Skermanella rosea: one gene and its partner. The protein of the gene in region 1 interacts with the protein of each later gene in a pairwise test. Links are inferred from orthologs where the notes say so. Each region holds a gene or a part of one and is shown on either strand. Other genes may lie near its edges.

Evidence for each region.
Region 2: the proteins of JL101_RS03815 (region 1) and def interact in binary tests that used the Escherichia coli proteins (3 or more experiments, as listed by UniProt). The link is inferred for Skermanella rosea from one-to-one orthologs.

What each region holds. Positions count from the first base shown.
Region 1 is NZ_CP086111.1:811,117-816,354, reverse strand. What follows is about bases 1-2,935. They hold JL101_RS03815 (aspartate-semialdehyde dehydrogenase), read right to left. Parts: upstream 2,011-2,935; coding sequence 991-2,010; downstream 1-990. Other genes in these bases: JL101_RS03805 (hypothetical protein), read left to right, coding at 2,527-2,790; JL101_RS03810 (DUF962 domain-containing protein), read left to right, coding at 2,180-2,530; pdxY (pyridoxal kinase PdxY), read left to right, coding at 1-824. Also shown: JL101_RS03800 (RpnC/YadD family protein), read right to left, coding at 3,092-3,943; leuB (3-isopropylmalate dehydrogenase), read right to left, coding at 4,047-5,159; leuD (3-isopropylmalate dehydratase small subunit), read right to left, coding at 5,238-5,238.
Region 2 is NZ_CP086111.1:5,076,911-5,093,713, reverse strand. What follows is about bases 7,816-10,777. They hold def (peptide deformylase), read right to left. Parts: upstream 9,575-10,777; coding sequence 9,056-9,574; downstream 7,816-9,055. Other genes in these bases: rmuC (DNA recombination protein RmuC), read right to left, coding at 9,663-10,777; JL101_RS23730 (class I SAM-dependent methyltransferase), read right to left, coding at 8,226-9,053; fmt (methionyl-tRNA formyltransferase), read right to left, coding at 7,816-8,204. Also shown: JL101_RS23780 (TRAP transporter large permease), read left to right, coding at 1-40; 5-oxoprolinase subunit PxpB, read left to right, coding at 44-817; JL101_RS23770 (5-oxoprolinase subunit C family protein), read left to right, coding at 822-1,844; JL101_RS23765 (hypothetical protein), read right to left, coding at 1,949-2,548; thrC (threonine synthase), read left to right, coding at 2,724-4,151; JL101_RS23755 (M16 family metallopeptidase), read left to right, coding at 4,148-5,410; JL101_RS23750 (GNAT family N-acetyltransferase), read left to right, coding at 5,459-6,049; JL101_RS23745 (CopG family ribbon-helix-helix protein), read right to left, coding at 6,160-6,435; tRNA pseudouridine(38-40) synthase TruA, read right to left, coding at 6,514-7,272; more of fmt, read right to left, coding at 7,269-7,815; more of rmuC, read right to left, coding at 10,778-11,066; recombination mediator RecR, read right to left, coding at 11,151-11,744; JL101_RS23710 (YbaB/EbfC family nucleoid-associated protein), read right to left, coding at 11,947-12,270; JL101_RS23705 (DNA polymerase III subunit gamma/tau), read right to left, coding at 12,274-14,163; nudC (NAD(+) diphosphatase), read left to right, coding at 14,523-15,431; JL101_RS23690 (prephenate dehydratase), read right to left, coding at 15,447-16,313; JL101_RS23685 (3-deoxy-manno-octulosonate cytidylyltransferase), read right to left, coding at 16,354-16,803. UniProt on the Escherichia coli protein: Removes the formyl group from the N-terminal Met of newly synthesized proteins. Requires at least a dipeptide for an efficient rate of reaction. N-terminal L-methionine is a prerequisite for activity but the enzyme has broad specificity at other positions.

The DNA of each region.
Region 1 (5,238 bases):
TCGGCTATGTCGGCAACCGTGCGGCCGTGTTCCCGCTCCAGCGCCTCGGGTTCGACGCGATGGCGGTCAATACCGTCCAGTTCTCCAACCATACCGGCTACGGGTCCTGGACCGGCCAGGTCTTCACGCCCGAGCACATCGCCGACGTGATCGACGGCATCGGCCAGCGCGGCGGCTTGGACCGTTGCGGCGCCGTGCTGTCCGGCTACATGGGCGGGGCGGCCCTGGGCCAGGTGATCGTCGAGACGGTCCGCCGGGTCCAGGCCGGCAACCCCCGCGCGGTCTATTGCTGCGACCCGGTGATGGGCGACGTCGGGCGCGGCTTCTTCGTCAGCGAGGACATCCGCAGCTTCATGCGGGAGCACGCGGTCCCCGCCGCCGGGATCATCACCCCCAACCAGTTCGAGCTGGAGTTCCTGACCGGGCGGGAGGTCCGCTCGATGGAGGACGCGCTGGCCGCGGCGGCGGCTGCCCGCGCGCTGGGGCCGAAGCTGGTGCTGCTGACCAGCCTGACCCGTGCCGAGGCGGCCCCCGACACCATCGAGATGCTGCTGGACACGCCGGACGGCGCCTATGTGGTGGCGACGCCCCGCCTGCCGCTGGACCCGCCGCCCAACGGGGCGGGCGACTGCGTGGCCGCGGTGTTCCTGGCGAAGTACCTGGAGACCGGCGACGCGGCGGCGGCCCTGGGGCATGCCGCGGCGGCGATCTACGGCGTGTTCGCCGCGACGCTGAAGGTCGGGACGCGGGAGCTTCAGCTGATCGCCGCCCAGGACGAGCTGGTGCGCCCGGGGCGGCTGTTCGACGTCGCCAAGGTGCGCTAGGGGGAAGGGATTCTTGCCACAGATTACGGCGATGGACAGGGATGATCCACGGCGGTGCGGCGCCTGATCTCCCCATGACCTCTTCATGGTCTCATCGAGGTCTCCTCATGATCTCCTCATGCCCGGACTTGATCCGGGCATGATGAAGGAAGCGTGTTGCCGCCCGTTACTTCCGCAGATAGCTGCCTGCCAGCAGTTCCGCGATCTGCACCGCGTTGAGGGCGGCGCCCTTGCGCAGGTTGTCGGCGACGACCCAGAGGTTCAGGCCGTTCTCGACCGAGAAGTCCTCCCGGATGCGCGAGACGAAGACGGGGTCGTCGCCGGCGCATTCCACCGGGGTGACGAAGCCCTCGTCGGCGCGGTGGTCGATCACGGTGATGCCGGGGGCTTCGCGCAGCGCCTCGGTCGCCTCCTCCGCCGTGATCGGCCGTTCGAACTCGACATTGACGGCCTCGGCATGGCCGATGAAGACCGGCACGCGCACGCAGGTGGCGGTGACGGTGATGCGGGGGTCGAGGATCTTCTTGGTCTCGACCATCATCTTCCACTCCTCCCGGGTGGTGCCGTCCTCCATGAAGCTGTCGATGTGGGGAATGACGTTGAAGGCGATCTGCTTGTCGAACTTGCGCTTCTCGACCGGGTCGTTGACGTAGATGGCGCGGGTCTGGTTGAACAGCTCGTCCATGCCGTCCCTGCCCGCCCCCGACACCGACTGGTACGTGGAGACCACGATGCGCTTGATGCGGGCGAGGTCGTGCAGCGGCTTCAGCGCCACCACCATCTGGATGGTCGAGCAGTTGGGATTGGCGACGATGTTGCGCTTGGTGTAGCCGGCCAGCGCCTCGGGGTTGACCTCCGGCACGACCAGGGGCACGTCCGGCTCCATCCGGAAATGGGACGTGTTGTCGATCACGACGCAGCCGGCGCCGGCGGCCTTTGGCGCGTACTGGGCGGACACCTTGCCGCCGGGCGACGAGAGCGCGATGTCCCAGCCCCGGAAGTCGAACTTGGCGAGGTCCTGGACGTCCAGGATATCCTTCTCGCCGAAGGAGACCTGGGTGCCGATGGAGTTTTCCGACGCGAGGGCGGCGACGGCGTCCACCGGGAAATTGCGCTCCGCCAGGGTGGTCAACATCTCGCGCCCGACATTGCCGGTGGCGCCGATGACCGCGACCTTGTAGCCCATGATGCGTTCCTGTTTCTTTTCTGGGTATCGGACCGGGCGCGCCTTTTGGGACGGCGCCCGTGACTATCCGTCAAGGGTACTTGACTTATGCCCCGCGCCGCCCGTTTGCAAGGACGGGGGTGATTCGACATGATGAGTCCCCGGAGGACGCTGCTCCTGGAGGATGGACATGGCGCGCGACTATTCGACATATCGCGAGTTCTGGCCCCATTACCTGGCCGAGCACAGCCGGCCGGGCACCCGGGCCTTCCACTTCGCCGGCACCGCGCTGGCGCTGGTCCTGCTGGGGGCCGCCGCCGCGACCGGCAACGGCTGGCTGGTCGTGGCGGCCGTCGTCTCCGGCTACGCGTTCGCCTGGATCAGCCACATGGCGATCGAGCGGAACCGGCCGGCGACGTTCACCTATCCGCTCTGGTCTTTGGCCAGCGATTTCCGCATGTTCTACCTGTTCGTGACGGGGCGGCTGGATGCCGAACTGCGCCGTCACGCGGATCAGCACTCCAGACGGGAGCCGGCGTGAGCACCAATCTCTTGCGCGACACGATCGCCCTGGCGATCAAGGACGCGGACAAGTCGTTCTTCAACGAGGACTATGTGAAGCAGGCCACGGCGGTGATCATCGCGCTGCGCAAGGCCGGGTTCGAGATCGTGCCGACCAAGGCCTCGGACGGGCTGGTCGATTTCGCCTGCGACAACCTGCCCTTCGGCCGGCTGAAGCAGCAGGACTTCATCAAGGAACTGTATGTGCTGCTGGTGGAGAACAGCCGGAAATTCCCGTGAGGACCCCCCGGGGTTTGGCCGCATGTGTCAGCATCCGTCATCATGGGGACCCGAACGGGGTGACGGCGCCGGGCTCGGCAGGGAATGCGGGCATGGCCGGAGGTTTCGCGGAGAGGTGGGATTTTAGGTATTTTATCCTTGAACGGTTAAGGATTGCTTTCGTGCCCGCGCCGGCCATGTTACCGGTCTCCATCATGGGTTAGGTATAGCCCGCTGTCGGAGTTCGCCCTGCGGGCGAAGTCCGACCTACGGGGATGGGGCGCTTTGCCGATCAGGGCGGTGGTTGTCCAGGAACTGCATGTCAGTTTGGACGCAGATCGAGGATCGCGTCGAGTTCGGCGGCAGTCAGCTTCCGGCTATCGTCGATGGCGTCGAACCAGCGGTCGAGATCATCGGCAGATCCCTGGCGGACGCGCTCAGCCACATGGCCGGGAACCGATCCGATGCGGCGCTCGATAAGGCGCAGCAGGCTTTTCACCTGTCCCTTCGCGAAGGCCTCGTCGTACAGCGGGTACTCTTCCAGAGTGAACTGCACTGCCATGTTCCTGACCTCCTCCACTACGACCGGGGCGGCTTTCCGCAGTTTCGACAGGGTCAGGAGCCGGTTGGCCGCGTCGTTCCGGTCCCGCCTGCCGAGTGTCGCGAGCCGCGCCAGGATCGCGCGCACGCGCTCTCGAATATCGTCGCATTTGCACTGGATTGCCAGTACCGCGTCGTCGGGCGACGGGCTGTCGAGCAGCGGGCCGGCGTCGAAGTCGGCGATGTAGCGGACCTCGAAGCGGAAGTTCAGGTTGGGATGGAAGATGCCGACGGGCTCGTCGGCCCGGCGCTCGCCGAGGCGCAGCACGAGCTGGGTGACCGGCGCGTTGCCGTAGCGTTCGGAGATCAGGCCGTAATACTCGTACATCCGCCAGACGATGTCCGGAGAAGTGCCTGATTCCAGCTCCAGGTGGAAGACGCCGCCGCCGGCCAGTTCGGCCACCATGTCGGGGCGGCGCAGGCGGATGCTGGCGAACTCGGTGGGGACGAAGCGCTCGACGTCGGCGCCGGTCAGCATGCGCAGCAGGGCCGGGGTGCCGGTCCAGACCAGCGCCTTGATCGTCGCGTCGTAATCGTGCCCCACGAGCCGCCCCTTGCATGCCTGTGCATGCATCTCATGGCGGTTTTGCGCGCGATGGTCGATGCGGCGCGGTGACGCGAGGCGTATCGGGATATCGGGAAGCGCGGGCCGGGGCCGGCCCGCGCTTCGGATCGGTTCAGGACGCGATCTTGTCCAGCACGCGGACGATCGAGTCGCCCATCACCGACGTGGAGCAGCGGGCCATGCCCGGCGCCATGATGTCGGAGGTGCGGGTGCCGCCGTTCAGCACGGTCTGGACCGCCTTCTCGATCAGGTCGGCGTCCTCGTTCATGTCGAACGAGTAGCGCAGCATCATGGCGAAGCTGAGCAGCGTCGCGATCGGGTTGGCGAGGTCGCGGCCGGCGATGTCCGGAGCGGAGCCGTGGACCGGCTCGTACAGGGCGCGGCGGCGGCCGGTGTCGTCCGGGGCGCCCAGCGAGGCAGACGGCAGCATGCCGAGCGAGCCGGTCATCATCGCCGCCTCGTCCGACAGCATGTCGCCGAACAGGTTGTCGGTGACGATGACGTCGAACTGCTTGGGGTTCTTGATCAGCTGCATGGCGCAGTTGTCGGCGTACATATGCGACAGCTCGACGTCGGAATATTCGGCCTTGTGCAGGGCGGTCACCTCCTGGCGCCACAGCAGGCCGGATTCCATCACGTTGGCCTTCTCGACCGAGCAGACCTTGTTCTGCCGCTTGCGCGCCAACTCGAAGGCGACGCGGGCGACGCGGTGGATCTCCGACGTGGTGTAGACCTGGGTGTTGACGCCGCGGCGCTGGCCGTCGGGCAGTTCCTCGATCCCGCGCGGCTCGCCGAAATAGACGCCGCCGGTCAGCTCGCGGACGATCATCAGGTCCAGGCCGCGGACGATGTCCGCCTTGAGGGTCGAGGCGTCCACGAGAGCGTCGAACACGATCGCCGGGCGCAGGTTGGCGAACAGGCCCAGCTCCTTGCGCAGGCGCAGCAGGCCGGCCTCGGGGCGCTTGTCGAAGCCGATATTGTCCCACTTGGGGCCGCCGACGGCGCCCAGCAGCACGGCGTCGACGCCCATGGCGTCGGCCATCGTCTCGTCGGAAATGGGAACGCCGTAGTGGTCGATGGCGATGCCGCCGACCAAGCCTTCCTGAACGTCGAACGTCACACGCCTCTTGCGATCCATCCAGTCGATCACGCGCCGCACCTGGCGCATCACTTCCGGGCCGATACCATCACCGGGCAGTATCAGCAGCTTCTTGTTGGCGGACATCGCGTGTTCACTCCATGGATTATGTGCTGCGGAGCTTTGTAGTGCGCCGGGGCGCTCCTGAAAAGCTCCCCTGATGCGC
Region 2 (16,803 bases), 4.3 Mb from region 1 along the record:
CATCGTGACCTGGCTGCCGGCCCAGATGATCGGCGGCTGAGACATGGCCGGAACCGCATCCGGCACGGCTTGCGACAAGCCGCGTTTCCTGCCCGCGGGCGACGCCGCGCTGACGGTCGAGTTCGGCGCCGCGATCGACGGGGAGATCAACGGCCGCGTGCTGGCGCTCGACGCGGTCCTGGCGGAGGCGGCCCTGCCCGGCGTGGTCGAGACGGTGCCCACTTACCGCTCGCTGCTCGTCCAGTTCGATCCGGCCGTGCTGACCCATGCCGAGCTGGCGGCGGCGATGGCGGCCCTTGGACCCGCCCCCGATGGCGGGAAGGCCGCGGCGCGGCGCTGGACCATCCCGGTCGCCTATGGCGGCGAGCACGGCATCGACCTGGAGGAGGTCGCCCGCCACCACGGCATCACGGCGGAGGAGGTCGTCCGGCTCCACCTGTCCGGCGACTACCGGGTCTACATGATCGGGTTCGCGCCCGGCTTCGCCTATCTGGGCGGATTGTCGGAAGCGCTGCACACGCCGCGCCGGCGCGATCCCCGGATGAGGGTGCCGGCCGGGACCATCTCCATCGGCGGCATGCAGGCCGCGGTCTGCTCGACCCCGATCCCATCGGGATGGCACCTGCTGGGGCGGACGCCGGTCCGGGGATTCGACCTGCGGCGGCCCGACCCCTTCCTGTTCCGGCCCGGGGACCGGATCCGCTTCGTCCGGATCGACGCGGAAGAGTTCGGCCGGCTGGATGCGCTGGCGGAGGCCGGCGGCTACCTGCCGGAGCCGGACGGACCTGCCGGCGGGTCCGCGGGAGGGGAGGATTGAGCCGATGGCCGATCTGATCGTCCTTCAGCCCGGTCCCCAGGCCACGATCCAGGATCTCGGCCGCGTCGGCTGGCAGCGCTTCGGGATCGCCGCGGCCGGAGCCATGGACCCGCCGTCGCTGCGCGCCGCCAACCTGCTGGCCGGCAATCCACCCGGGGCCGCCGCGGTCGAGTTCACCCTGGCGGGCGGGGAGTACGAGGCAGAGGGGGCCACGCTGCGCCTGGCCGTCGCGGGCGGGGATTTCCAGGTCGCCGTGGACGGCGAGCCGGTGCCGCCCTGGACCGGCTTCGACCTGGAGCCGGGGCAGCGCCTGAGGATCGGCGCCGCCCGCGACGCGCTCCGCGGATACCTGGCGGTCGGCGGCGGCTTCGCCCTGGCGCCGCAACTGGGCAGCCTGTCCACCCATGTCCGCTCCGGCCTGGGCGGGCTGGAGGGCAGGGCGCTCCGGGCGGGGGACCGTCTGCCGCTGGCCGCCGGCGCGGTGCCCGCGGGTCCGCCGCTCGCCCTCGACCCGCAGGGGCTGCCGCCCCGGCGGGAGGTGCTGCGCGTGGTGCTGGGGCCGCAGGACGATCATTTCACGGCCGCCGGGATCGAGACCTTCCTGACCGGTGCCTATGCCGTGACGGCCGATGCCGACCGCATGGGCTATCGGCTGAACGGGCCGGAGATCGAGCATGCCGGCGGGTTCAACATCATCTCCGACGGGATTGCCGCCGGCAGCGTCCAGGTTCCCGGCACCCGCCAGCCCATCGTGCTGCTGGCCGACCGCCAGCCGACCGGGGGCTATCCCAAGATCGCGACCGTCATAACGCCCGACCTGCCGTCGCTGGCCCAGGCGCGTGCGGGCGACGCGGTCCGGTTCCAGGCCGTCGATCCGGCCGAGGCGGTGGCGATCCGCCGGAACTGGGAGGCGATGCTCGGCCGGATGGGAGAATGGCTGGCCCCGGCGGGCGCGGGGCGGGAGCTGGACAGCGAGCGCCTGCTCGGCATCAACCTGGTGGGTGGCGTGGTGGATGGGCTCGCCTGAGTTGCCGGGCTGCAAGAGAGATGATCGGCCACAGATGACGGCGATGGGCAGAGATACTTCCCGGATTGTCCCTGCCTGTCGCCGTCATCCGCGGCAAGAGAGTCTCAGATCCGGTAGCCGGCGCGGAGCGGGGACAGGGGCACGCTGGCGCGGATCGCTTCCAGCATGAAATAGCGGGTCATCTGGAGCGTGTCGGTGCGCCAGTACAGCTTGTGCAGGTCGTTGATCAGGAAGTCCGGTTCCAGGTTGGCGTAGCAGTAGGTCTCTACCCAGGTCTGGTCCGGCTCGGTGGGGGAGGCCGCGTCGCGCCAGCCGATCATCCAGCCGGCATGGCCGGCCCCGGTGGCCCAGCGCTCGAAATGGGGGGCGACCGTGCTGGACCCGATCGGCTTGACCACCGGGATGGAGTAGACCACGACGAAGCGCCGGACGTTCAGCTGCATCTTCATCAGCAGGTCTTCGCCGAAGGCGTTGATCAGGTAGGCGGCGTCGGAGGTGCCTGTCACATGCCGGGTCTCGACCCGGGCGCGGGTCACATGGGCCAGCGTCGTCGGCCGGGCCTCCTCGCCGAACCGGGGCATGTCGTATTCGACCGACGATAGGATGGACGGCATCTGGACCGTCAGGAACTCCTCGGTTTCCCGCTGGGCGGCATCCAGGCTGAGGTCGGGGGTCGTCGCAGGCTGGGAAGCGGGCTGGAGCATCGCCGGAAGATCCGTTTCTGGGTTGGGCAGGGTACGCCCGCAACAACCCGATCCATGCGCCTTTTGTTTCGCTGCCCTGTTCGATGGAGACGTCCCCGGCCCTTGCGCCCGCACTGGCTCACTGGCTAGTGTACGATGGCCGGCGGACCGGGCACGCACGTGGAGACTATTCAGCTTGCGCTACATCAGCACGCGGGGCGCGGCCCCGACACTCGCCTTCGACGAAGTTCTGCTCGCCGGGCTTGCGCGCGACGGCGGTCTGTACGTGCCTGAGACCTGGCCGACCTTCACGCCCGACGAGATCCGCGCGATGCGCGGGCTTCCCTATGCCGAGCTCGCGGTCCGGGTCATGGCGCCCTTCCTGGGCGGCCGGGTGACCGAGGCGGAGTTCGCGGGCCTGGTTCGCGACGCCTATGCCGGTTTCGACCATGCCGCGGTGACGCCGCTGGTGCAGCTCGACCAGAGCACCTGGGTGATGGAGTTGTTCCACGGGCCGACGCTGGCCTTCAAGGACGTGGCGCTTCAGCTGCTCGGCCGGCTTTTCGACCATGTGCTGGCCAAGAAGGCCGAGCATGTGACGATCGTCGGCGCCACCTCCGGCGACACCGGGTCGGCGGCGATCGAGGCCTGCCGGGACCGCGAGGCGGTCGATATCTTCATCCTGCACCCCAAGGGCCGCACGTCGGAGGTGCAGCGCCGCCAGATGACGACGGTGCTATCGGACAATGTCCATAACATCGCGCTGGAAGGCTCGTTCGACGATTGCCAGGACCTGGTCAAGGCGATGTTCAACGACACGTCCTTCCGGGACGAGCAGAACCTGTCGGCGGTCAATTCGATCAACTGGGCCCGCATCATGGCCCAGATCGTCTATTACTTCGCGGCGGCGATCGAGCTGGGGGCGCCGGACCGGCAGGTCTCCTTCGCCGTGCCGACCGGCAATTTCGGCAATGTCTACGCCGCCTACGGCGCGCGGGCCATGGGCCTGCCGATCCAGCGGCTGGTGGTCGGGACCAACTCCAACGACATCCTGGCGCGTTTCTTCGCCACGGGCACGATGCAGACCCAGGCCGTGATGCCGACCATCAGCCCCAGCATGGACATCCAGATCTCCAGCAACTTCGAGCGGCTGCTGTTCGACCTCTACGACCGCGACGGCCCGGCGCTGAACCAGTGCATGGGGCGGTTCCGGTCCGGCGGCTCCTTCGCCGTGACCCCGGCCCAGCTGGAGCGCGCCCGCCTGGTGTTCAACGGCCACAAGGTGGACGAGGAGCTGACCCGCGCGACCATGGCGGAGACCCGCCGGCTGGCCGGCGGCCTGTTGATCGACCCGCACACCGCCGTGGGCTTGGCCGCCGCGCGCGCCGAGCAGCCCCATATCGATCCGGCCGTTCCCCTGGTGGCGCTCGCCTGTGCCCACCCCGCCAAATTCCCCGATGCGGTCGAACGGGCGACCGGCGTGCGTCCGCCGCTGCCGCCCCGTCTGGCCGACCTTTACGAGCGCGAGGAGCGCGTCACCGTGCTGCCCAACGACCTCAGGGCCGTCCAGGCCTTCGTCCGATCCCGAGCCCGCCGCACCGCCGCAGGGCAGAGGAGCGCATGAGTACCATCAAGGTAACGACTCTTCCCAACGGCCTCCGGGTCGCCACCGACAGCATGCCCCATGTGGAGACGACGTCGCTCGGCGTCTGGGTCGGCGTCGGCACCCGCAACGAGCGGGCCGAGGTCAACGGCGTCGCCCATCTGGTCGAGCACATGGTGTTCAAGGGCACGCCGACCCGGACCGCCTTCGACATCTCCGAGCAGATCGAGGCGGTCGGCGGCCACATGAACGCCTATACCACCCGCGAGCACACGGCCTATTACGCCAAGGTGCTGAAGGAGGATGCCGCCCTCGCCCTCGACGTGATCGGCGACATGCTCCAGCACAGCCTGCTGGACGAGGACGAGCTGGTCCGCGAGCGCGACGTGGTGTTGCAGGAGATCGGGCAGGCCGAGGACACGCCCGACGACATCATCTTCGACCATTTCCAGGCCTGCGCCTTCCCCGACCAGGCGCTCGGCCGCCCAGTGCTGGGACAGCCGGAAATCATCGGCGCCCTGCCGCGCGACGCGCTGGTGGACTATATCGGCGGCAATTATTCCGGCAGGACCATGGTGCTGGCGGCTTCCGGCCGGATCGACCACGGCTGGCTGGTCGAGAAGGCGGCGGAGGTCTTCCGCGACCTGCCGGCCCCGGTGGATCCGGCGGCGCTCGACCCGGCGCGATATACCGGCGGCGATTTCCGCGAGGACCGCGACCTGGAGCAGATGCACATCGTGCTGGGGTTCGAGGGCGTCGGCGTCCACGACCCGGACTATTACGCCCATTCCGTGCTGTCGACCCTGCTGGGCGGCGGCATGTCGTCCCGGCTGTTCCAGGAAGTGCGCGAGAAGCGGGGGCTCGCCTACAGCGTCCATACCTTCTCCGGCGCCTACGAGGACGGCGGCCTGTTCGGCGTTTATGCCGGGACCGGGCCGGAAAAGGTCGGCGAACTGGTGCCGGTGATGTGCGACGAGCTGTGCAAGGTGGCCCTCGACGTCACCGACGAGGAAGTCCGCCGCGCCCGCGCGCAGCTGAAGGCCGGCATGCTGATGGCGCTGGAAAGCACCATGTCGCGCTGCGAGCAGCTGGGCCAGCAAATGGTAATTTTTGACCGTCCCGTGCCGGTCACCGAGATGGTGGAGAAGATCGACGCGGTCGATGCCGCCGCCGTGCGCCGCGCCGCCCTCCGGTTGCGCGCCAAGGCGCCGACCGTGACCGCGCTGGGACCCCTGGACGGGCTTGAGGATTATGGGCGGATCGCCGCGCGCCTGTCCTGACGCCGTGTTCCCGCCATGGAAGATTCATCCGGGGGATGGCGCAGGGCCGTGATCGGATTGCTGAGGAATGGTCTGATCAGTCCGCCCGCGATACGGCTCGACGGCCAGAGGGTCTCGATCCGGCCGCCGATGGCGCGTGACTGGCAGGAATGGTCCGACCTGCGCGAGCGCAGCCGCGCTTTCCTGACGCCGTGGGAACCGACCTGGCCGGCGGATGCGCTGGCCCGCACCGCCTATCTGCGCCGGCTGCGCCGCCAGCTCATCGAGTGGCGTGACGACGAGGCCTACAGCTTCCTGGCCGTGGAGCGCCGCACCGACCGGGTGGTCGGCGGGATCGGCCTGAGCAACATAAGGCGCGGCGTGGCGCAGACGGGCACGCTGGGCTACTGGGTCGGCGAGACCTATGCCCGGCGCGGCTACATGAGCGAGGCGACCCGCCTGACTCTGGACTTCGCCTTCGGCCAGCTGGGACTTCATCGGATCGAAGCGGCGTGCCTTCCGACCAACGCGCCGAGTCGGGGCCTGCTGGAAAAGGTGGGCTTCCAGTACGAGGGCTATGCAAGGGGCTACCTGAGGATCGACGGCGCTTGGCGCGACCACGTGCTCTACGCGATCCTGCGGGAGGAGTGGCGGGGCTGAGGATCGTAGGTCGGCCTCGGCCGAAGGCCGACGCCGACAGCATGGCCGGAGCGTTGACGCAGGGTGTCGGCGTTCGCCCTGACGGGCGAAGGCCGACCTACCGCACTTATTTATTGATCACGGGGAAGGATGGCGCCATCTGCCGATATCCTGGTACCGAGGCTGTCGGCCCAGGCTTGTACAGACTGATGGTCGATGACGCAGCCGGAGGCTACGTCGGCCAGTGCCTCCAGGGTGAGGCGCCTCCGCTCTTCCTCTTGTTCGACCCAAACTGACGGAGCCTGCCTGACGATCCAATCGTGCGGGCGATTGAGGCGCGCTGCCAACTGTTCCACTTTCTCGGCGAGCGGCAGCGGCACGTGCGCGGTCAGCACCTTGGTTTCCATACGGCAACTCGGCTCAGATAAAGAAAGACGTTACCGATCTGGAGTCGTCAGGTCGAGCGGAACGCCGTACATGGCCGATCATCCCACTCGCCGATCGGTATCGTACACCACATCGGTGAAATAAAGCCCGTCCGGCGGCGCCGTGGGGCCGCCTTTCGAGCGGTCGCGCGCTTCGAGCGCGGTGCGGACGCGTTCGACCGGCCAGCGGCCTTCGCCGACCAGCACCAGGGTGCCGGTGATGTTGCGGATCTGGTGGTGCAGGAAGGAGCGGGCGCGGGCGGTGATGCGGATCTCGGGGCCGGTGCGGGTCACGGTCAGCACGTCGAGGGTCTTCACCGGGGATTTCGCCTGGCACAGGCTGGCGCGGAAGGTCGTGAAGTCGTGGCGGCCGATCAGGATCCCGGCGGCCGCGTCCATGGCCTCGGCGTCCAGGGGGCGGCCGATCTGCCAGGCGCGGCCGTCGTCCAGGGCCAGCGGAGCCCGCCGGTTGACGATGCGGTAGACATAGCCGCGCTCGACGGCGGACATTCTGGCGTGGAAATCGTCCGGGACCGGTTCGGCGTCGAGCACCGCGATAGGGGCCGGGCGCAGGTGGAAGTTCAGCCCGTCGCGGACCGCGCGTTCGGTCAGGGGCTTGGCCAGGTCGAAATGGGCCACCTGTCCCAGCGCATGTACGCCCGCGTCCGTACGGCCGGCGCCGTGGACGCGTACGGTTTCGCCCGACAGCTTCTCGACGGCTTCCTCCAGGGATTGCTGGATCGAGGGACCGTTGTCCTGGCGCTGCCAGCCGACGAGTCCCCGGCCGTCATACTCGACGGTGATCTTCCAGCGGCTCATGGCGCCGTCAGCACGGTCCCGACCGGCAGCTGGAAACCGCGCAGGAAGGCGTCGCCGTCCACCGCCGCCTTGCCGGGTCGCTGCACGCGGGTCAGGCGGACGGCGCCTTCCGTGCAGGCCACTGTCAGGCGATCGTCCAACAGGGTGCCCGGGGCGGCGCCGGACGGATTGCCGGCCGCTTCGGCGCCCAGCACCTTGATCCGTTCCTTGCCCAGGTCGAACCACACGCCGGGCCAGGGATTGAGTGCCCGGACTTGGCGCTCCGTCTCGGCGGCCGGACGGCTCCAGTCGAGCCTGCCGTCCTCGCGGGTCAGCTTGGCGGCATAGGTGACGCCTACCTCCGGCTGCGGGACCGGCGTCAGGCTCCCGGCGGCCACGCCGTCCAGGGCCTTCACGATCAGGTCGGCGCCCAGGACGGCCAGCGCGTCGTGCAGCTTGACGGCGGTCGTCCGTTCCGTGATCGGAACGGTGCCCTTCAGCAGCATCGGCCCGGTGTCCAGGCCGGCATCCATCCGCATGATGGTGACGCCGGTCTCGGAGTCTCCCGCCAGGAGAGCGCGGTGGATCGGGGCGGCGCCGCGCCAGCGCGGCAGCAGGGAGGCGTGGATGTTCAGGCAGCCGAGGCGCGGCGCGTCCAGGATCGGCTGCGGCAGGATCAGCCCGTAGGCGGCGACCACGGCGCAGTCCAGGTCGAGGGCGGCGAAGTCGGCCTGGGCCTCGACGTTGCGGAGCGACTTCGGCGTCCGGACCGGGATGCCGCGCTCCTCCGCCAGCACATGGACCGGCGAGCGCTGCATCTGGTGGCCGCGACCGGCGGGCCGGGGCGGCTGGCTGTAGACGCAGGCGATCTCGTGGCCGGCGTCGATCAGGGCGCGGAGGCCGACCGCCGCGAACTCGGGCGTGCCCATGAAGGCGATGCGGAGAGGGGTCATGTCCGGGTCCTCGAACTCGGGTCAGCGAAGGGGCGGCTTCTGGAACACGGCGACCATGCGCCAGGCTTCCTCCGGATCGTCGATCGCGACATCCAGGTCCAGTCCGCCGAACCAGGCGACCGCCTCCAGGCATCCGCTCGCCCGCGCCAGCGCGTCCAGTTCCTGCACCGTGAAACGGCGCTGGAAAGCCTTGTCCCGGATCACCTGCTTGCGCCCGCCTTCCCAGATGGTCAGCGTCGTGGTCACCTGGGCGACCTGGCTGACGGGATCGAAGCTGTCGCCCGGCGATCCCCAGCGCACCCGAACCCGCGTGCCGTCGCGGGTGACCTCCCAGCCGTCCTCGGTCGCGTCGTCGATGTTGAACAGCTCGCGCGGGTGGGGCAACTCGACGATCAGCACGCCGCCGGGGGCCAGCGCCTCGGAGACCCGTTGCAGGCACGAAATGACGGCGCTGTTGGTCAGCAGGCAGGCGGCCGAGCCCAGCAGGAGCAGCGCCATATCGACCGGCCGGTCCAGCGCGAAGCCGGTCATGTCGCCCTCCTGGTAGGCGATCTCGACCCCGGCTGCCTCGGCCTTTTCGGCGCCGTAACGGACCATGGCCGGCTCGCGGTCGAGCGCTACCGCCCGGAGCCCGCGCTCCGCCAGCTCGATCGCGTGGTTCGCCGGCCCCGCCGCCAGTTCGAGCACGCTTTCCGGGGCGCGGCCCAGGTGCCGGGCCGCGGCGGCGGTCAGGAAGTCGCATTCCTGCGCGAAGTCGCGATAGGCGAAGGCGATGTCGTAGTAGCGCGCGGCACCGTAGATGCGGCCGTGCTGCGACTGGCCGGGCGGCGTTTCGGAAGTATCGGCCAACGTCAGACGGTTTCCTGCGACCGCTTCTGTTTCTGGAGCTTGCGCAGGATCATGTTGCGCTTCAGCAGCGACAGGTGATCGATGAACAGCACGCCGTTCAGGTGGTCGATCTCGTGCTGGATGCAGGTCGCCAGCAGGTTGTCGGCGTCCAGCTCCCTCACCTCGCCGTCGCGGTCCAGGTAGCGCAGGCGCACCTGCTTCGGGCGCGTCACGTCGGCGTAATGGTCGGGCAGGGAGAGGCAGCCCTCGTTATGGACCGACTTCTCGTCCGACTGCCACAGGATCTCGGGGTTTGCCATGGCGAAGGGCTGGGGCTTCTCCTCCTTCTCCGCCACGTCCACCACGATGACCCGCTTCAGGACGCCGATCTGGGGGGCTGCCAGGCCGATGCCGGGCGCCTTGTACATGGTCTCCAGCATGTCGTCCATCAGGGTGGCGATGGAGCCGTCGATAGTCTCGACCGGCTTCGCCTTGGTCTTGAGGACGGGATCGGGCGCGATGATGATGGGGCGGATGGCCATGGAGCCCTGTAGCGAATTCGGTCTATTGCGGGATGACTGTTGCAGATATGATTTCCGGGGCCGTGCGTCAAGCCGCAAGCTGGACTGTTCAGGGCAGCCGGGCGGGCAGCCGCCATTCCTGGGCCTGGAGGCTGCGCGGCGCTTGGTCGAGCGGCTGAAGCTCGGGCAGTTCCGCGTTGTTCGGCGCCACGTGGAGGTCGCGGAACCGCCGGGCGCTGACCAGCACGCGGGTCTCCAGCGTGCCGACCGCGCCGTTGTAGCAGTCCACCGCCTTGCCGAGCTGGCTGCCCAGCCGGTCCATGTGGCCGCCCAGGTCGCCCAGGCGCTTGTACAGCTCCGCGCCCAGGTCGCTGATCTCCCGCGCGTTGCGGGCCAGGTGCTCCTGCCGCCAGCCGTAGGCGACGGCGCGCAGCAACGCTATCAGCGTGGTCGGCGTCGCCAGGATCACGCCGTTGTCGATGCCTGCCTCGATCAGGCCGGGGTCATGCTCCAGGGCGGCGCTGAAGAAGTTCTCGCCGGGAAGGAACAGCACGACGAACTCCGGCGAGGCGGCGAACTGGTCCCAGTAGGCCTTGCCGCCCAGCTGCTTCATGTGCTCCCGCACGTGGCGGGCATGGCGGACCAGGGCGTCGCGCCGGCCGGCGTCCTCGGACGAGCCGGTCGCGTCGAGATAGGCTTCGACCGGGGCCTTGGCGTCCACCACGATGGTCTTGTTGCCCGGCAGCTTGACGACCATGTCGGGGCGCAGCTTGTTGCCCTGGTCGCCGGTCACCGTCTGCTGCTCGAAGAAGTCGCAATGGTCGACCATGCCGGCCATCTCGACCACCCGCTTCAGCTGGATCTCGCCCCAGCGGCCGCGCGCGACGGGGGAGCGCAGCGCCCGGACGAGGTTGGCGGTCTCACCGCGCAGTTCGCGCTGGCTGTCCAGCAGCGAGAGAACCTGCTGCTTCAGTCCTTCATAGGCGCCGATCCGCTCCTTCTCCAGCGTCTGGATCTGGCCGTCCATCTTCTCCAGCGACTGGCGCACCGGCGCTACCAGGTCGGAGATCGCCGCCTGCCGCTGCTCCAGGTCGCCGCGGGCACTCTCCTGGAAGCGCTCCAGGGTGGTGCGGGCGAGGTCGAGGAAGCTCTGGTTGTTGCTGCGTAGCGCCTCCGCCGACAAGGCCTTGAAGGCGTCGGACAGCTTCGCTTCGGCCCGCTCCAGCAGGGCTATCTTCTCGGCCGAGGCCAGCCGTTCCTGCTCCAGCCGGGTCTGGAGCTGGGCGTGGCCGGTCTGGGCGCGCCCGAGTTCACCGCGGAGCGCCGAGAGCGCCCGGTCCCGCTCCGCCAGATCGGCCCGCAGGTCGTCGTTCTGGCGCAGCGCGAAATCCGCCTCCGCCGCAAGCCGGCCGGCCTCCGCCTGGCCGATGCCGCCGCTGCGCAACAGCAGGACGATGCCGGCTCCGAAGACGAAGCCCAGGATCAGCGACAGCACGTCGAGCGCGAACGGCATCAGTTCTCCTTCCACCAGGTAACCGGATGCTACCGGATCGGGCGGGGAAAGAGAACAGGGGAAGAACGGTCCGGCCGGAGGCCGTCAGAACGGGCGCCGGGACCGGAGTGCCGCGGTCAGCGTTCCGTCGTCCAGGTAGTCAAGCTCGCCGCCCACAGGCACGCCGTGGGCCAGCCGCGATACCGTCACGTCGCAATCGGCCAGCCGGTCGGTTATGTAGTGGGCGGTCGTCTGGCCTTCGACCGTGGCGTTCATCGCCAGGATCACTTCGGTCACCTCCGGCCGGCGGGCGCGGTTGATCAGGCTGGTGACGTTGAGGTCGTCGGGGCCGATGCCTTCCAGCGCCGACAGGGTGCCGCCCAGCACATGGTAGAGGCCCTTGAAGGAGCCGGTGCGCTCCAGCGCCCACAGGTCGCCGACCTCCTCCACCACGCAGATCAGGGCGCCGTCCCGCCTTGGATCGGCGCAGACGGAGCAGGGGTCGCGGGTGTCGAGGTTGCCGCACACCGAGCATGTCTTGATGGCGTCGGCCGCCTCGTGCATGGCATCGGCCAGCGGGCCCAGCAGGCTTTCGCGCCGCTTGATCAGGTGCAGCGCCGCCCGCCGCGCGGATCGCGGCCCCAGCCCGGGCAGCTTGGCCAGGAGCTGGATCAGGCGGTCGATCTCGGAACTGCTCAAATTCGCTCCCTGGCTTTGCAGGAGGATTGCGCTCTCCCGTCATAGCCGGGCTTGACCCGGCTATCTCCCGGCGGGAACGGGCTCGTCTGAACGCCCGGAGATGACCGGGTCAAGCCCGGTCATGACGAAAAGGAGGTCGTTGCCAGTGGTCCGGCCACGATGAAGAGGAAGGCCGGCGCGACCGGGGAGGCCGCCCTTCCGCTCAGAACGGCAGCTTCATGCCCGGGGGAAGCTTCATGCCGCCCATCAGCTTCTGGGTCTCCTCGGCGACGTGCTGCTCGACCTTCAGCTTGGCGTCGTTGAAGGCGGCGACGATCAGGTCCTCGATCACCTCGATGTCGTCGGGATCGACCACGGACTTGTCCAGCTTCAGCTTCTTCATCTCGCCCTTGCCGTTGAGCGTGACGTTGACCATCCCGGCGCCGGACTGGCCGGTGACTTCGACCTCGGCCAGCGCTTCCTGCATCTGCTGCATGCGGGTCTGCATTTCCTGGGCCTGCTTCATCATTTGGCCGAGATTCTTCATGGCTTAAAATTCTCCTATGTCGTCCAGGTCGGACGGGGCTTCCTCGTAGAAATCGGTCTCAAGGGCGTCTTCCGCAAGCGCCTCGTCGGAGGTGGGTTCAGGTTCCGCCAGATCGCGCACTTCGGATATCTCGGCACCGGGGAAGATGTCGAGCACCGCGCGCACCACCGGATGCCGGGCCGCCTCCTCCCGCGCCTGGGTCTTGGCATTGCGGTCCTGCTCGCTCAGCGTCGGCTCGCCGGGCGCGCCGGAGATCGTGACCATCCAGCGCCGGCCGGTCCATTCCGTCAGCAGCTTGCCGACCCGGCCGGAAAGCTCCGCCATGGCGCGGTCCTTCGGGCGGATTTCCAGCCGGCCCGGCTCGCACCGGACGCAGTGGACGCTGCTGTAGAGCTGGCCGTACAGCGAGCCCTCGCGCATCTCGCCGAACAGGGCTACCACCTCGCGGAAGGTCTTCGGCTCCGGCAGCGGCTCCGCCTCTCCGGCCTGTTCCGAAGGGGCCTGCTCGGGGGCGGCGTGGGCCGTCGCGGCGGTTTCGACGGCCGGCTGGGCGGAGCCGGCCTGGACCCGGGGCGGGGCGGAATGGGCAACCGCCAGGGCCGGGCCGTTCGCCCGGGCGCCGCCACCCCCGCCACTGGCCCCTGCACCCCCGTTGCCGCCCGCCGGCCCGCCCGACGCGGCGCCGCCCTGGAGCTGGCGGATGAGGTCGGCCGGGTTGGGCAGGTCGGCGGAATAGGCCAAGCGCACGAGCACCATCTCGGCCGCGTCGAAGGGCACCGGCGCGCTCTGCACCTCGCCCAGGCCCTTCAGCAGGATCTGCCAGGCCCGGGTCAGCGCGGGCATGCCCAGCTTGCCCGACAGCTCGCCGCCCCGGACCCGCTCCGTCTCCGGCGTGCCGGGGTCCGTCGCGGTCTCCGGCACCACCTTGAAGCGGGTCAGGAAATGGGTGAAATCCAGCAGGTCCTGGAGCACCACGACCGGGTCGGCGCCGCTGCGGTGCAGGTCGGACAGGATGTCCAGGGCCTCGCGCGGCTGCCCGGTCATCGCCGACTCGAACAGGTCGACCACGCGGGCGCGGTCGGCCAAGCCCAGCATGTCGCGGACCTGGACCGCGGTCAGCCGCTCGCCGCCGAGCGCTATGGCCTGGTCGAGCAGGCTCAGCCCGTCGCGCGCCGAGCCGTCGGCGGCCCGGGCGATCAGCGCCATGGCGTCCGGCTCGACCGTCACGCCTTCCGCCTCGGCGACGCGGTTGAAATGCTTCACCAGCGTCTGGCTGTCGATCCGGCGCAGGTCGAAGCGCTGGCAGCGCGACAGCACGGTGACCGGGACCTTGCGGATCTCGGTCGTGGCGAAGATGAACTTCACATGCTCTGGCGGCTCCTCCAGCGTCTTCAACAGGGCGTTGAAGGCGTTCTTGGTGAGCATGTGGACTTCGTCGATGATGTAGACCTTGTAGCGCGCCGACACCGGGCCGTAGCGAACGCCGTCGATGATCTCGCGGATGTCGTCCACGCCGGTCCGGCTGGCGGCGTCCATCTCCATCACGTCCACGTGCCGGTCGGCGGTGATGCTGCGGCAGTTGTCGCAGACGCCGCAGGGCGTGATGGTCGGCCCGCCGGTCCCGTCGGGGCCGGTGCAGTTCAGCGCGCGGGCGATGATCCGGGCGGTCGTGGTCTTGCCCACCCCGCGCACGCCGGTCAGCATGAAGGCATGGGCCAGGCGGCCCGAGCGGATGGCGTTGGTCAGCGTGCGGACCAGCGCCTCCTGGCCCACCAGTTCGGAGAAGTCGCGCGGACGGTATTTGCGCGCCAGGACCCGATAGGCCTTGCCGCCGGCTTCGGACGCGCCGTCGGCCGGCGCGGAGGTCAGGGGAGGGAGGATCTGGTCGGTCAACACGATACTCTGGCGTCGGGCAACGGCGTTGCGGCCAGTCTAATCCCCGACGGCGGCTTGTCGAAGCGGAAAGACGAACCGGCGCGGAGTGTCGGATGATGCGGGGGAAATAAATGGGGTGGGAGGCTGGACGAACGACCCGAGCCGAAACTCGTTACGGCTGCTTCCTTCCGGACCTGACCGGGTTGGCGAGGGACTCGTCCGCCGCCAACCTCCCGACGCCTATATGGCGCGCGGCGGCGCGCGGAGCAAGGGGAAACGCGCCGCCGCGCGCGCAGGGCACCGATCCGGGATGAACTCCCTTCCCGAAACGGGTCCGGTGTGCCACCTATAGGCCCATGCCAAACAAGCCTAGGCCCATGCCAAACAAGCCAAATTTCTACGCCGGCGGCGTGCTCGACAGGGTATCGGCGCAGCGCAAGGACCAGGACTGGATCGACGCCCTGTTCGCGGCGGCCGAGACCAGGATCGTGCCGATCTGGCGCGCCCAGAATTTCGTGGCCGAGGGGGCCGACCTGCCGCGGGCGGGGCTGCTTTCCCTGGCCGACCTGCCCGAAGGGGCGGAGACCATGCTGCTGGGACTGCTCGACGGTACGGCCTATTTCGCCGCCGACCTGTCCCACATCGAGGACCCGGCCGCCCATCCCAATCTTGCCGGCCGGGGCAGCTTCGCCGACCTGCGAAGCTTCGGCCCGCTGATGGCGCCGGAGGAAGGCAACATCCTGGCCTATGCCCGCGGCCTGACCTGGTGGCACGCCCGGCACCGTTTCTGCGGAGTCTGCGGCCATCCCACGGTCAGCGCCGATGCCGGCCATGTCCGCCGCTGCACCAATCCCGACTGCGCCACGCCGCACTTCCCGCGGACCGATCCCGCGGTGATCATGCTGGTCCATGACGGCGACCGCTGCCTGCTGGGCCGCCAGTCGCGCTTTCCGCCGGGGATGTATTCGACGCTGGCCGGGTTCGTCGAGCCGGGCGAGAGCCTGGAGGAGGCGGTCGCCCGCGAGGTGCTGGAGGAGACCGGCATCCGGGTGGGCGAGGTGACCTACCACTCGTCCCAGCCCTGGCCGTTCCCCTCGTCGCTGATGCTGGGCTTCCATGCCGAGGCGGTGAGCCGGGACATCAGCATCGACCAGGACGAGCTGGAGGACGCCGGCTGGTTCACCCGCGACGAGATCCTGACCACCTGGGGCGAGGGCGGAACCCACCGCCTGCCGCGGCCCGACTCGATCTCGCGCCGGCTGATCGAGGGCTGGCTGCACGGCTGAGGCTGCCGGGGTCCCTCAATCGTCGCCGTGGGCCTGGCTCTGCTCGCGGCGGAAGGGATGGGCCGGATAGACGCCCAGGATCTTCACCTCCCGGGCGAAGAACTCCAGCTCCTCCAGCGCCAGGCGCAGGGGGCGCTCCTCCGGATGGCCCTCGACGTCCACGTAGAACTGGGCGGCGGTGAAGCGGCCCTCGACCATGTAGCTTTCCAGCTTGGTCATGTTGACGCCGTTGGTCGCGAAACCGCCCATCGCCTTGTAGAGCGCCGCCGGCACGCTGCGGACCCGGAACACGAAGGTCGTCACCACCGGGCCGGAATGGGGCGCCGGATGGACCGGCTCCCGCGCCATGATCAGGAAGCGCGTGGTGTTGTGCTCGGCGTCCTCGATCCCCTGCTTCAGGGACTTCAGCCCGTAGATCTCGCCGGCCAGTTCCGACGCGATGGCGCACTCCGTGACGTCGCCGCGCTGGGCGATCTCGGCCGCGGCGCCGGCGGTGTCGGCATGGGTGATCTCGCGCAGGCCCAGCGCGCGGGTCACCTTGCGGCACTGGGACAGCGCCTGGATGTGGCTGCGCACCACCTTGATGGTGTCGAGCGTGGCACCCGGCGGCGCCAGCAGGTGGTGGTTCACCCGCTGGTAGTGCTCGCCGATGATGTGCAGCCCGCCCTGGGGCAGAAGGTGGTGGTTGTCGGCGACCCGGCCGGCGACCGAGTTCTCGACCGGGATCATGCCCAGCTCCGCCTCTCCCCCATGCACCGCGGCGAAGACGTCCTCGAAGGTGGCGCAGGGCAGCGTCTTCCGGTCGGGAAAGACGTTGCGGCAGGACAGGTCGGAGTAGGCGCCGGGCGAACCCTGGAAGGCGATCAGGCTGGATCTGGACATGGGACCGGAGAAAAAACGAGAACGGGGGAGGGGACCGGGATCAGCGCTTGAGGAGCACCCGGGCCCGGGCGAGGTCGGCCGGAGTATCGACGCCGAGCGGAACCGCGTCAACGACGGCCACGTCGATCCGCATGCCTGCGGCCAAGGCGCGCAACTGCTCCAGCCGCTCCTGCTGTTCCAGGTGCGACGGTGGCAGCGACACGAACCGGGCCAGGGCCGAGCGCCGGTAGGCGTAGAGGCCGATATGGTGCAGCAGCGGCGCCTCCCCGGTGGGGGCGGTGGCGCGGGTGAAATAGAGCGCCCGGCCGCGCCGGGCGCCCGGCGCCCGCTCGACCACCGCCTTGACCACGTTGGGATTGCCGCGCTCCGTCGCGTCCTCGATCTCCACCGCCAGCGTGCCGATGTCGACCCCGGGCTCGTCCAGCAGCGCGTAGGCGGCGCGGATCGTCTCGGGCGATATCGTCGGCAGGTCGCCCTGGACGTTGACCAC